3 regions of the Cytobacillus sp. T106 genome follow, and region 2 is predicted to be linked to each of the others. Evidence: riboswitches for the same ligand, from Rfam matches in the RefSeq annotation. Region 2 holds a riboswitch; each other region holds the start of a gene.
What was found. Region 2 has a riboswitch for cyclic di-AMP ahead of ABU165_RS19760 (dicarboxylate/amino acid:cation symporter). Riboswitches for the same ligand answer to the same signal wherever they lie in the genome.
Positions count from the first base shown of each region.

Region 1 (4,153 bases), on a different contig from region 2:
CTAAAGGGAAGGACTGCTAACTGCTAATCCAGTTCAGCTGTCCAGATTATGAGCTTTACTTTACTAATAAAATCAGTCTTGAGCCGTATAAAAATACAGCCGGGGCTGATTTTTGATTTCTGCAGAATTTCTTACACTAATAATAGAAAATGAGTGATAAGGAAAACTCTGATATGGCCGATAGTTAAAATACGCTTGTTTGCTCTGAATTGTATTTCCAGGGGTTATACTTGATCGCGCTCTGGCTGCTGTTTTAATCATTGTTTCTGATATGGAAATATTGTTTTTAGAGCTTCTTTAATAAACATCTGTTTTAGCATGATCAGCTGAGTGTCATTCAGGCGTTTCTTCCTTATTGCCGCCTTCACAAAAGCGAATACTTCCTTTTCTCCTGACTAGTCAGTCCGGCTGGCAGTCTTCTTGACATGGCATCATCCCAGGTTGCTTTCCTGGTTACATCTGCTGCTTTCCATTACTCGCCATCTCTATGACACTGCTGAAAATCTTGCTTAAACAAAGCGAATAGACTAATTTTCCCTAAGATTTAAAGGAGAATATTGGAAGTGCACCGAATATTGATAGAGGTTCCTCAGGTCAGCATGAGAGCCATTTTATAATTGGATAAAGGATGATACTTATGAAAACAGAAATTCTAGAGAAAAACAAAGAAAGCTGGAACCTTTCAGCAGAGCGCTTTTTTGGCCGAAATCCGCTCCCTGAGTATGGTCCCCTGGCCCCTGTAGAAGATGAACTGAACCTGCTTGGCGACCCTGCCGGGAAAAAGGTGCTGGATATCGGCTGCGGCAGCGGGCATTCTCTTCTCTATATGGACAGGCGGGGTGCGGCCGAGCTTTGGGGCATTGATTTGTTGCCGAAGCAGATCCATACGGCACAGCAGGTGCTCGGCGGTGCTGCAGCGCCAGTAAGACTTTTTGAATCCCCTATGGAGAATGATCCGGGGCTCCCTAATCAATATTTTGATATTGTCTATTCCATCTATGCTCTCGGCTGGACAACGAGCCTCGAGGAAACGCTGGGTAATATCCACAGGTATTTAAAGCCTGGCGGCACTTTCATTTTCAGCTGGGAACATCCCTTTTTCAGCAGAATCAGGAGCAAAGATTCCTCCATTATTATCGATAAGCCTTATCACGAAGAAGGCATTTATAACCATGAGGGGTGGAATACGCCTGCTTTTATGCAGCAGTATAAGGTAAGCACCTATATCAATGCGCTGGTCAGCCAAGGTTTTAAAATCGAGAGAGTGATAGAAGAAGCATGTCTATCAGAGGAAGACAGGAAAAGGCACAGCAACCGCTGGTATTCCTATGAAAAAGCCCAATATCTTCCGACAACTATCATTATTAAGAGCACAAAAGCTATTTAAAGGATAAGAGCCGGGTACGCCCATGAATCTTACTGCTTCATATGCAGCATCTTCACCGCTGCTTTGTATAGTCTTTTGTAACTATATGGGATTAAGAATATTAATGCGGAAACCGGCATGAATTATGGCAGATATGGAAAGATTATTGCCTAAACAGGCCCGATTATAGGCATATCAGGCATGATTGTGAAGGTATCCGGAATGATCGTCCTTAATTTTGATGTAATCTCTTTAAAAGTCGGGCGAAGCAGCTTCTAGATGTAATGCTCACCCTTCATTTTAAAGTCTTCCCCCTAAAATTGATGCCATTTTCCAACGGAACAATGCAATCCCTGTATCAATCCTCCCCTAACCCCTGCTGCGCCAAAAAGTCCATACAAAATTGTATGGACTTTTTTTCTAAATAAAAGCGGCTGCTTATGTTGTCTTGCTCTGCTCCCCGGGAACAGACAAGTCCCTTTCTTTGAAGCTGCCTGCCAGATAATCGATAATTTCCCTTCTTCGGATCAATCCTATGAATACGCCGCTGTCGTCCGTAACAGGGACAAAATTCTGATTTAGTGATGAATTAATGATTTCTTCCATCTCACTGCTAACTAGCACTGGCTCATATGATCTATGAAGCGGCACATCCTTCAGCATCACTCCCTGGATCTCATTAAAGTCGACCCTGCCCATGCTTTTGAGCTTCCATAACAAGTCTCCTTCTGACAAGGAACCTACATACTTTCCTTCTTTATTTAATATCGGAAAGGTTGTATAACGGTGATACTCCATTTTTTCCATGGCTTGCCTCATTGTCCAATGGTCGTAGACAAAAACCAGTTCATTTTTAGGCAATAAAAAAAACGCGATATTCATTACAGCTGATTCTCCTTCTTCTTATCAGTGAACACCTGCAGCATTCAATCCGGCTTAATGGTTCCCTTGGGATTATTGGGCACAAACTGTCCCTTGGCAATGAAAATGCCTAAACAGCCACATTCCCTTTCTTCCCTGAAAACAGCCGCTCTAAAACGTACGCAGATAATATACAGCACAAAAAGACCTATCCTGGCTCCAGGCAGCTTCTGCAAATTTGGATGCAAGGGTGCTGCTCATTAGGCGGTCTAAAATGACCTCACTCGCTTTAGCCGACGAAGTTAGCTGACGGGCAGGATGGCGAAAGATCATTCTCATCCCTCCTGCTTCCTGCAGGATTAGCCCCAAAAATTGGTTCCTCCGCTCTCAATATGAGATTAAGCCGATTCATTTTTCAGGTGTTGAAATAATTTTACTTCCAACTTTCCGTATAAGCAAATTTCTGCATATCCCTTTTTTTATCTGACTTTCAGCATTCTGCAAAAAAATGAGTGAATCCTCTATTCTACAAAGACATCAACATGTTTTCAACCCGTTTATTTCTTTTTTTATTTCTTTTTTATTTTCCGTTGACAGCCATTAAGTTCGTGAGTAAGATAAGGCAGAACAGGATTTATTATTGGAAATCATGACTTAAAAATCCGGTTTCTCCTCCTCTGTTTTTGTATAAAACAAGAGGATCTGAGAATAGGAGAAACCATGATGGAATGCATGCATTATACCTTTTAAACACCACAGCAACGGGAGGATTTATGGGAAACACTTGCCGATATGTCATTAATGCAGTTGGAAAAGGCGGAGAAACCTACTATACGCAATGCAAAGATAAAAAAGAAATGGAAGAATGGATTTCTGAGCATCAGGACCGGATAGTGATGGAGGAAATCAAGGTGAAGGACAAAAATAAGCATCCGCTGCTGAAGCTGTTTTCAAAATAAAGCATAACACCCTATAGACTTGTACTGATAGAGAGCTTGCTGAAGCTCTCTATTTTCTACCTAGCCATTCTACTTTCATTTAAGCAAACATTGCCGAAGAAGTCTGGAAATAATCATGGGGAATGGCAAGGGAGGGGACCGCTGGATCCCCTCCCTTTTTCATTTTCAGTTTGCTTTCACGCTTCCGAGAATCGAGATCATTGTCCCGTAAACCTCTTCTGATTCCTCCTGGTTCACATAATGAATGGTGAATCGAAGCAGCTTCCCGTCTACATTTTTGACAATGATGTTTGCCTGGTCAGTTTTGTTATGTGCGTGCAGCACCATCATACTGTCTCTATAAAATGGAAGCTGTACTGGTTTCATTTCTTCAGGCTTGCCAATCGTCCTAAGATATTCCAGAGAATTTTTCTTTACTTCATCCATTGCTGATTTTCCGTCAAGAACTTCCACCCTGGCAAAATACCGGCTATTCTTCCCATATTCCAAAAGGAAGCGGCGCGGCTCTTCTGCATGAAATGTGTAACCTTTCTTGGGGGAAACGGACAATTTCACCTTTTCAGCATCATATGAAGCAATACTGCCTTTATTGACTGACAGATTCTGCCCTATTAGGATCAGGTCGCTCCTCAGTCCGTTTATTTTCTTGAGTTCAGCGACACTGAGACCGTATTTTTGTCCGAGTCTCCAGAGTGTGTCTCCTTTCTTCACTGTAATCTTTCCGGGAACCTCCAATCTGCTGCCTGCATAGATCAAATCGCCCTTTAATTTATTGAGATGCTTCAGCTGTCCGACTGTACTGCCATATTGCCTGGCAATGCTATAGAGAGTGTCCCCTTTTTTGATCGTATAAAACTCTTCAGCAGATGCAGTGCCCTGGCTGAATGTCAGAATGCCAAGGATGACAAGCGCTGAAGCAGCCAGTTTTTTTACTTTTTTCATTTTAGAATCCCCCTTCTGTCAATCT
Region 1 covers NZ_JBEUMK010000010.1:23,427-27,579, reverse strand. The annotation lists gene ABU165_RS17025 (DUF3231 family protein) at 1-20, shown strand, start outside; gene ABU165_RS17020 (class I SAM-dependent methyltransferase) at 638-1,387, shown strand; gene ABU165_RS17015 (CBS domain-containing protein) at 1,805-2,248, opposite strand; cyclic di-AMP (ydaO/yuaA leader) riboswitch at 2,504-2,642, opposite strand; gene ABU165_RS17010 (hypothetical protein) at 3,001-3,186, shown strand; gene ABU165_RS17005 (LysM peptidoglycan-binding domain-containing protein) at 3,352-4,128, opposite strand.
Region 1: it holds a riboswitch for cyclic di-AMP, as region 2 does, so the genes downstream of both, ABU165_RS17015 (CBS domain-containing protein) here and ABU165_RS19760 (dicarboxylate/amino acid:cation symporter) in region 2, are expected to answer to the same signal.

Region 2 (4,153 bases):
CCGATGGCTGTCTTCCTGACAGTCGCCATGATTGAATTGATCACCCTTCCGGAAGCAAGCATCTGGTCCTTGATCGGAACCTTTTTCCTCCAGATGAGCATTGGCCTCCTGTTTGGACTGATCTTCGGCAGATTGGCCGTGTTTGCCCTTAACCGCATCAATCTTGATTCAGGCGGCCTCTATCCTGTCTTTGCCACAGCCTTTGCACTTTTAACATATGGAATTACAGCCTTTGCGAGCGGAAGCGGCCTTCTTGCCGTCTATATCGCTGCCATTATCATCGGAAACATGGAACTTGCCTACAAGCACACCATCTTCCGCTTTTCTGAAGGATTTGCCTGGATGATGCAGATCATGATGTTTGTGATTCTCGGCCTGCTGGTGTTCCCTTCCGAGCTGTTCAGCCTGGATATATTCCTGAAAGGCATCGCCATTTCTGCAATCCTTATATTGATTGCAAGACCTGCAGCCGTCTTCTTGTCCACTATCAGGATGGGATATAAAACGAACGAACTCATTTTCCTTTCCTGGGCCGGACTTAAGGGAGCCGTACCAATCGTATTGGCCACCTTCCCTCTTCTTGCAGGAGTTGAGGGAAGCCAGCAGATCTTCAATGTCGTCTTCTTCGTCGTCCTGACCAGCTGCCTCATTCAAGGCTCAACGATTACAGCACTCGCAGCGAGACTCAAGCTGACCGGACCGAAAAAAACGACGCCTATGCATTCGCTTGAGCTTGTGTCCATCGGAAAGGCCGATGCAGAAATGATTGAATACGAAATGGAGGATGATGCCCAGATCATCGGGCAGACCCTGATTGATATCCCGTTTCCTAAAGGTGCGCTTGTGAATGCCATCATCCGCAATGATGAACTGATTACCCCGGCCGGCAGCACCATCATCCTTCCAGGGGATGTGCTGTATATCCTCGCCAGCCGCAAGAGCAAACCGCAGCTCAAGAAGCTTCTTCTGCAGAAAAAAATAGAAGAAGCGGCCGAACCGACTGCGTAGTACTTCCCGCGGTTCACCCGTTCCATCAAAAAACACCGTCCTTCATCCGGACGGTGTTTTGCTTTCCCTATTATCAGGTTAACTCCCTGTTTTTCTTTTTCTCAGATTCACCGACGATGACTGCACAAGCGGCATCGCCTGTAATATTGACGGCTGTTCTCGTCATATCAAGAAGCCTGTCGATCCCTATGATCAGGGCGATCCCTTCAACAGGAAGGTTAACAGACTGAAGGACCATCGCCAGCATGATCAGGCCGACACCCGGCACGCCTGCTGTTCCGATGCTCGCAAGCACAGCTGTCAGAACGACTGTCACCAGCTGGGTGAACGTCAGATCAAGGCCATATACCTGCGCGATAAAGATGGTGGCCACACCTTGCATGATCGCTGTTCCATCCATATTGATCGTGGCGCCAAGCGGCTGAACGAAGCTGCTCACCGATTCAGGGACCTTCAAGTTCTTCTGGGCCACATTCATGGAAACCGGAAGTGTGGCATTACTGCTCGATGTACTGAAGGCCACGCTCATTGCAGGGGCAAAGCCCTTGAAGAATTCAAATGGATTACGCTTTGCCAGAAAGTATACTGATGACCCGTAAGTCACAAGTGTATGGACGATCAGCGCTGCAAGGACCACACCCATGTACAGCCCCATCGCTTTAATCGCATCTACTCCCTGAGTGCCGACTGCCGATACGATCAGGCCGAAGGTTCCATACGGAGCAAAACGCATGATCAGGTTCACAAGATACATCATCAGTTCATTCCCCTGGTCAAACAGCTTCAGGACCCCTCTGGTTTTCTCGCCAAGCATGGTTAGTGCAAAACCGATGAAAACAGAAAAGGTAATGATCTGCAGCATGTTTCCTTCTGTAAATGCCTTAATCGGGTTTGTCGGAATGATATTCAGCAAGGTGTCTGATACTGGCGGCGCCTCCTCCGCCTGGAACTCCGCGCCGGTAGTATCAAAAGTTCCTACAGTTCCCGGCTGGAATATATAGGCGAATGCGATCCCTATGATCAAAGCCATACAGGTAGTCGCCAAAAAGTAAGAAATTGTCTTCAAGCCAATCCTTCCAAGCTTCTTCGGATCGCCGAGACCGGCGGTGCCAAGCGTGATGGAGAAGAAAACAATCGGCACAACGAGCATGTTGATCAAGTTGAGGAATATTTTCCCCAGCGGAGTGAACAGGTAGGTGTTCAGTGTTTCAAATAAATCCGGGGAATATAAGTTCAATAATAAGCCGACAATGCCCCCCGCAATCAGAGCGATGATAATCTTTGTTGATAGTTTCATCATGCAAGCCTCCTTAATCGAATTTTTAGCATAAAAAAACACAGAGGGCGAGACCTCTGTGTTTGAACGCAGACTTGTCCTCTCAATAACGCTTACGAGGTTAGCTGTCGGATTCGGGCTTTGAGAGTGCCCTACCTGTAAAGGATTCACCCCGAGGCATGTGTATGCCGGTTGGATCCCCCGCTCTTTAAAAGATTAAGCGCATCTTTCGATAAATTTTTTTTAATTTTACTCTATGAACCTAGCTTCTGTAAATATTTAAATACTGGAACTGTACTTTAGCCTCACAGAAAAACAAAATAAATGACTGCCGCCAGGATAATTCTGTAAATGGCGAACGGCACCAGCTTGATTCTGTTGATGAGCGCCAGGAAAAAACGGATTGAGGCCAGGGCGAACACAAAGGCACTGATGAAGCCGACAATGAAGAATGGGATGGCATCAGGCGTGAAATACTCCCAATTTTTCAAGAGCGACAGCCCGCTCGCTCCAAGCATAACAGGCACCGCCATAATAAAGGTAAAGTCAGAGGCTGCCCTATGGCTGAGTCCAAGCAGCACCCCGCCCGAGATTGTGGAGCCTGACCGTGAAAAGCCCGGCCATAAAGCGATGCATTGGAACAATCCAATGAGGATTGCCTGCCGGTAAGTGATCTTGTCCACTGTCTCAATGGCCGGCTTCCTCTTTGAATAATAATCAGCTGCAATCATAAGCAATGCTCCAGCCACAAGGCCGATTACCACTGTATTGACAGAGAACAGATACTTATCTATATAATCCTCGAACAGAAGCCCAAGAACCGCAGCAGGCAGCAGGCCTGCCATCACCTGCGTAAGCTTCAGCCTCGGTCCATCCGATTGTTCCTTCCCCCCTTTACCCAGCCCGAGGAGCTGGATAAACCGGTCCTTGAACACAATCACCACCGCAAGGATCGACCCAAGCTGAATGACAACCTTGAATGTATTGGCTACTTCCTTCGAGAAAAGCTCTTTGGATTTTAATAGAATATCGTCCACTATAATCATATGGCCCGTAGACGAAACGGGCGCGAACTCAGTGAGACCTTCAACAATGCCCAATATCAGGGCAACAATCATCTCTTTCATCATTTTCCTCCAGAACAAAACAGCTGCCCCGCATGCAAAAGCTTCTAATATGAGCTCTCACTCGGCGGAGCAGTCCTGCCATCTATTTATTTATCTTTCTCTTTATCATCTTCCATGATGCCTTTTGTTGCCTTTTTGAATTCACGAAGCGTATTGCCGGCTGCCCTGCCAAGCTCAGGAAGCTTTTGCGGACCAAATATTAGCAGCGCAACAAAAACGATGATCATGATTTCCCCAAATCCTAAATTCCTCATCTCTGCACCTCTTTTTTCAGATTAATTTTTATCCATCACTAACAGAGGAGGAGATAAAAAACTTAGAATGAAAAAAGACCGGCGTAAGCAGGAACCTCAATTTTTCCAGCATGATATCCATCCGGAAATATCTTCTATAAAGCAGCATGCCGGCCGGCGCTGCCAATAATGGAAGATACGGGGCTGTTCCCAGGAGCTTCCCTTTTCGCTCAAAAGGTTTTTCTTTCGAAAAAGCCTTGCCCTCCTCCAGTACAATCATTTCAAAACGCTTGTCATCGCCTGAAAGCAGGCTCGAGAAAGGGTCATGACCTAGTCCCCATAAACTATAAACACTGATTGCAAATAGGAAAAGGAGATTCATTCCCGCCATAGTGTCTTCCCTTTCAGTTTGATAGAATTATCATACTTCGTCCGTCCCGGTTTGGAAAGACCGAAAATTGAGAAACGAGCCCCTTTTTATGGAAAAAAGAAAAGGAACAGGCTATCCT
Region 2 covers NZ_JBEUMK010000013.1:14,473-18,625, reverse strand. The annotation lists gene ABU165_RS19765 (potassium/proton antiporter) at 1-1,008, shown strand, start outside; gene ABU165_RS19760 (dicarboxylate/amino acid:cation symporter) at 1,082-2,305, opposite strand; cyclic di-AMP (ydaO/yuaA leader) riboswitch at 2,380-2,517, opposite strand; gene ABU165_RS19755 (undecaprenyl-diphosphate phosphatase) at 2,590-3,411, opposite strand; gene ABU165_RS19750 (twin-arginine translocase TatA/TatE family subunit) at 3,498-3,665, opposite strand; gene ABU165_RS19745 (hypothetical protein) at 3,694-4,035, opposite strand.

Region 3 (4,153 bases), on a different contig from region 2:
ACTAAGAATAGCGATCAGAGGACCGCGGAATAGCATGATTAAAATAATGCCTGCTATAATAATCACAATTTTGTACTTTTCCCAGTTATTAAGTATTCTCTGTCCTATCTGATACTTGTTCCAAAGAAATTGCTTAAGGGAAACTAGGACTATGTAAATTAAAACAAGGATGATATAGGCAGCCGGCAGCAGGAGGCTAAATGTTATAGCCCCTTTTTCATCTGCGTCTGTGGACATAACAGTCAAAAATAGGACCAAAAAGATGGTAAGTGGCAAAGAAATGAAAAACAGTATGCCTGTTGCTGAGATTATTCTCCCAATCAGCGATTTAATATTAGATTCCTCCCCGCTCTCAATCTATCTTTTATTTTAATCAATTGGAGTCTCGTAATCACCAATTTTTTACAGAAAAAGAGCTAAGGGGCCAGACCCCCTGGCTCTTTTTGAGACTGGGCCAAGGGGTCTGACCCCCCGGCCCCACATCTTCAAAACTTCATCTGATACCTCTTAAGCTCCCAGTCGTGCACTGTGTTCCGGTATTCCTTCCACTCAGCTCTTTTTAGAGAAATGAACTTCCTGAAAATGTGATCGCCGAGAATTTTTCTTGCGAGAGGGCTGTCTGCCAATAAATCGAGTGCTGTTTCCAGATTGTCCGGTAAGTGGCTGATCCGGAGTAATTCTCTTTTGGATTCGGGCATGCTGTATATGTCTTCATTAATGGGATCGGCAGGCCTTTGCTTTAATCGGATTCCTTCCAGCCCTGCTTCTGCAATCACCGAAAAAGCCAGGTAAGGGTTTGCACATGGATCGGGATGGCGTGCTTCCACTCTGGTTGCGGCTCCCCGTGATGAGGGAATTCTGATCAGGGTCGACCGGTTGCATGTGGACCAGGCCATATAGCAAGGCGCTTCAAACCCCGGGACAAGCCTCTTATAGGAATTGACTGTCGGATTGGTGATGGCTGTAAGAGTCGCAATGTTTTTCATCAGGCCGTTTATGAAATAATAAGTATCTTCCGAGAGTCCGTTTGGATCATTTTCGTTAAAAAATACATTCTGCCCGTCTTTAAACAGTGAAATATTCACATGCATGCCGGAACCGTTCAATCCCTGGACTGGCTTCGGCATGAAGGAGGCGTGCAAGTTGAAGTTTTTGGCGATATTTTTCACGATCCATTTATATGTGGTGGCATTGTCGGCTGATGCCAGGGCATCCATGAACTTAAAGTTAATTTCATGCTGGCCCATTGCGACCTCATGGTGGGAGGCCTCAATCTTGAATCCCATGGCCTTTAAGGTCCGGTAGATTTCCAGGCGGACTTTTTCACCCAGGTCATGGGCCGGTTCGAAATATCCTCCGCTATCCTGAGGAACTGTCGTAGGATTGCCACTCTCATCCATCCCAAATAAAAAGAATTCCAGTTCCGGACCGATGCTGATTGAATAATCATAGCTTGCCGCTTTCTCGACCGTCCTCTTCAGTACATTGCGGGGGTCACCCTCGAATGGGGTGCCATCAGGATTGGCCACGCTGCACAAAAGCCTGGCTTCACTATATCCTTCTTCTATCGACCATGGAATGACGGAAAAAGTGTTTATGTCCGGCTTAAGGTATAAGTCTGATTGGTTGATAGGGCTGAAACCTTGTATGGAGGAGCCATCGAACATGATTTTCCCCTCTAAGGCATCGTCCAGCTGATCAAAGGTAATGGTCACATGCTTAAGGACTCCTTCTAAATCAACAAATTGAAGATGAAGAAGTTCTATATGATATTTTTTCTGGGCTTCTTTTATTTTAATATAATTTTTGTTTTGCTCTGATACCTGAGTCATCGGCACGATCCCCTTTTACTAAAATTAAAAAAGCTGCGGAGAGTATTCTCCGCAGCTTAGGCACAGGTAAACAAACGTGTGCTTGTATGGCAACGATCACTCTCTTAAACAACGCTTACGGAGTTAGCTGTCGGATTAGGAAGGTAAGAGTCTCCCTGCCATTCATGGCTTCACCCCAAGACTGCAGCATGCAGTCAAAAGTTGGTTCCCCCGCTCAATAAGATTCAGCGTTTCAGTGCTATATAATTGTAATCAGGCTGGATGGATATCGCTCCTCTCTCCTGCAACGCTTACGAAGTTAGCTGACGGGTTCGGAAGGCAGAAGTCCCCCGGCCTTTCGGCTTCACCCCATAATTATTCTGGAATAATCAGTTGGGTCCTCCGTTCTGTATGGATTCAGCGGATCAGGTCAGAATTAGGATTTATGATAATCTCCACTCGCATAAAGGAAAAACCCGGAAAATAAGAAATTAGGATTGAATTTCTTTAGAAAAATCCACTTTTCTCGAAAATGCTCTCTTTTTTAAAGAAATACAACTTTTTTACTCAAGGCATTTTTCCAGGTTTCTATCGAGCACAAACACTTCCATGCGTTCTCCCATTTTGGTGCTGATGTCACTGTGGCTTGAAAGGACTTTGCATTTGGTATGTTTTTCGACTATCTCCTCAATGTTCGTGCTGTACATTTCTCTTAGAACCTGCCGCATCTTTTTGACAAGCTGCCTGCCGGTTTCATGTTCAACCAGGTGCTTTTCTTCCACAGTCAGGACACCTTTGAATCTGGCAATGACCATATCCTCCACAATATATGTCCTGGTCTCCTGCGGCCCGCGGCCGATCAGCTCCCTTTGCAGCTTGATGAATGCTTCACTTAATTCAGCCTCTAATCGTCGTTTAGAAGATTGCAATTCCAGTTCCTCCCTGAGATTTTCAAAGTTATAGCGAATTTCAAGGTTTATGTTAGTGAGAGGCACTGCTAAAGTCAATAAAAATATGAATTTCAAAAAACATCGAAAAACAGCTAATTAGTCAGCATTTAAGAGAAAAACTAAAGAAAAATCCTCAATATCAAAAAAAACAGCCAAATATGGCATTTTTTTAAGATTTACATTTTCCTTGAGCAGGAGTACGATTGCTTTCGTAAACAGCAATCAAACAACTCAATATTCGGCCTAGTCTCGGAAACGAGAACGGAGGAACCAATCAACTGGGGTTAATTCTGCTATTGCAGAAGGGATGAGATTCAAACTCTTTCGCCATCCTACCCGTCAGCTAACTTCGTCGGCTAAAGCGAAGGAGGTCATAGAGACCGCCTTTTCAGGGGGCCCATTTTTGTTGTGTCAAACAACGGACAGGGCAGCTTGAGTGATAAGAAGGTCTTTTTATTATGCCTATCTTGAAAAAGTGAACATGGAAGACAGAACACATAGAGGGCTGATGCCAGCCGGCTGGGTGTTAAGTAGACCAATGGGTGCTTTTTCTCCAAATGAACAAGAGATTTTTCTATGCAGTTTTTTGCATCTGGACAAAGATGCGGATGATCTGTGCTCTTGGATTCATATTGGGGGAGAAGTAATCATTGGTCTCTTTTTGTATTCAGAATATGGTTTTTATTTCCAGTATTTCAGCTGAGAACAAACGCTTTCACAACTTTTCAGGCATGATAATGCTTTTTGATGATCTCTGAGCAACGAGTAAATCAGGGCTTTAAAAAAGAAGGGAGGTAACTGTGTTGACACTGCCTCAAACAGAGGATGCCATACTTGTCTGCATTCCAAATGAAGAAGTGCTCCTGCGGGTACAAAGCCATTTGAGCGATTCGCATTCATGCTGCCTTGTTTCATCTGATCCTCAAGTGATCAGAGCTTTAAAAAGCAGGGGCCATCAGCGTGTGGTGGAGTTCGGCCTCAAAGATGAGTACTTGATTCTCCAGGGACGGTTCAGGAAGGTGATTGTCTTTGAAAGTGAGATTGCAGAAACATGCACCCTGCTGAAGGTCATCAGGAACAGCACTTGTGCACCTATCATTGTCGATGCCACGGTTCATGGCTATCCAATGCGCCTTTATTGCGCATATGGAGCAAAATATGTGGTGTATTCCAAAAGCAGCAATATTTCATGTCTATTAAGTTAGAAATCAGGAGGTTATCAAAATGTCGGACATTATCATGGTCAGCCTTTTCATCATCCTGCCGGCTTTAATGCTCGGACTTGCCAGTTGGTCCGCTGAAGCCGTAGAGCAAGGAAGTGAAAATAAATAATGGTTCTGCTGCTTGGCATTACGGCGTTTACTACATTGTACTTATTCTATGTATTACTTA
Region 3 covers NZ_JBEUMK010000002.1:1,621-5,773, forward strand. The annotation lists gene glnA (type I glutamate--ammonia ligase) at 486-1,832, opposite strand; cyclic di-AMP (ydaO/yuaA leader) riboswitch at 1,929-2,072, opposite strand; cyclic di-AMP (ydaO/yuaA leader) riboswitch at 2,105-2,244, opposite strand; gene ABU165_RS04335 (Na-translocating system protein MpsC family protein) at 2,375-2,779, opposite strand; cyclic di-AMP (ydaO/yuaA leader) riboswitch at 2,992-3,134, shown strand; gene ABU165_RS04340 (hypothetical protein) at 3,565-3,966, shown strand; gene ABU165_RS25160 (hypothetical protein) at 3,986-4,093, shown strand; gene ABU165_RS04345 (potassium-transporting ATPase subunit F) at 4,093-4,153, shown strand, end outside.
Region 3: it holds a riboswitch for cyclic di-AMP, as region 2 does, so the genes downstream of both, glnA (type I glutamate--ammonia ligase) here and ABU165_RS19760 (dicarboxylate/amino acid:cation symporter) in region 2, are expected to answer to the same signal.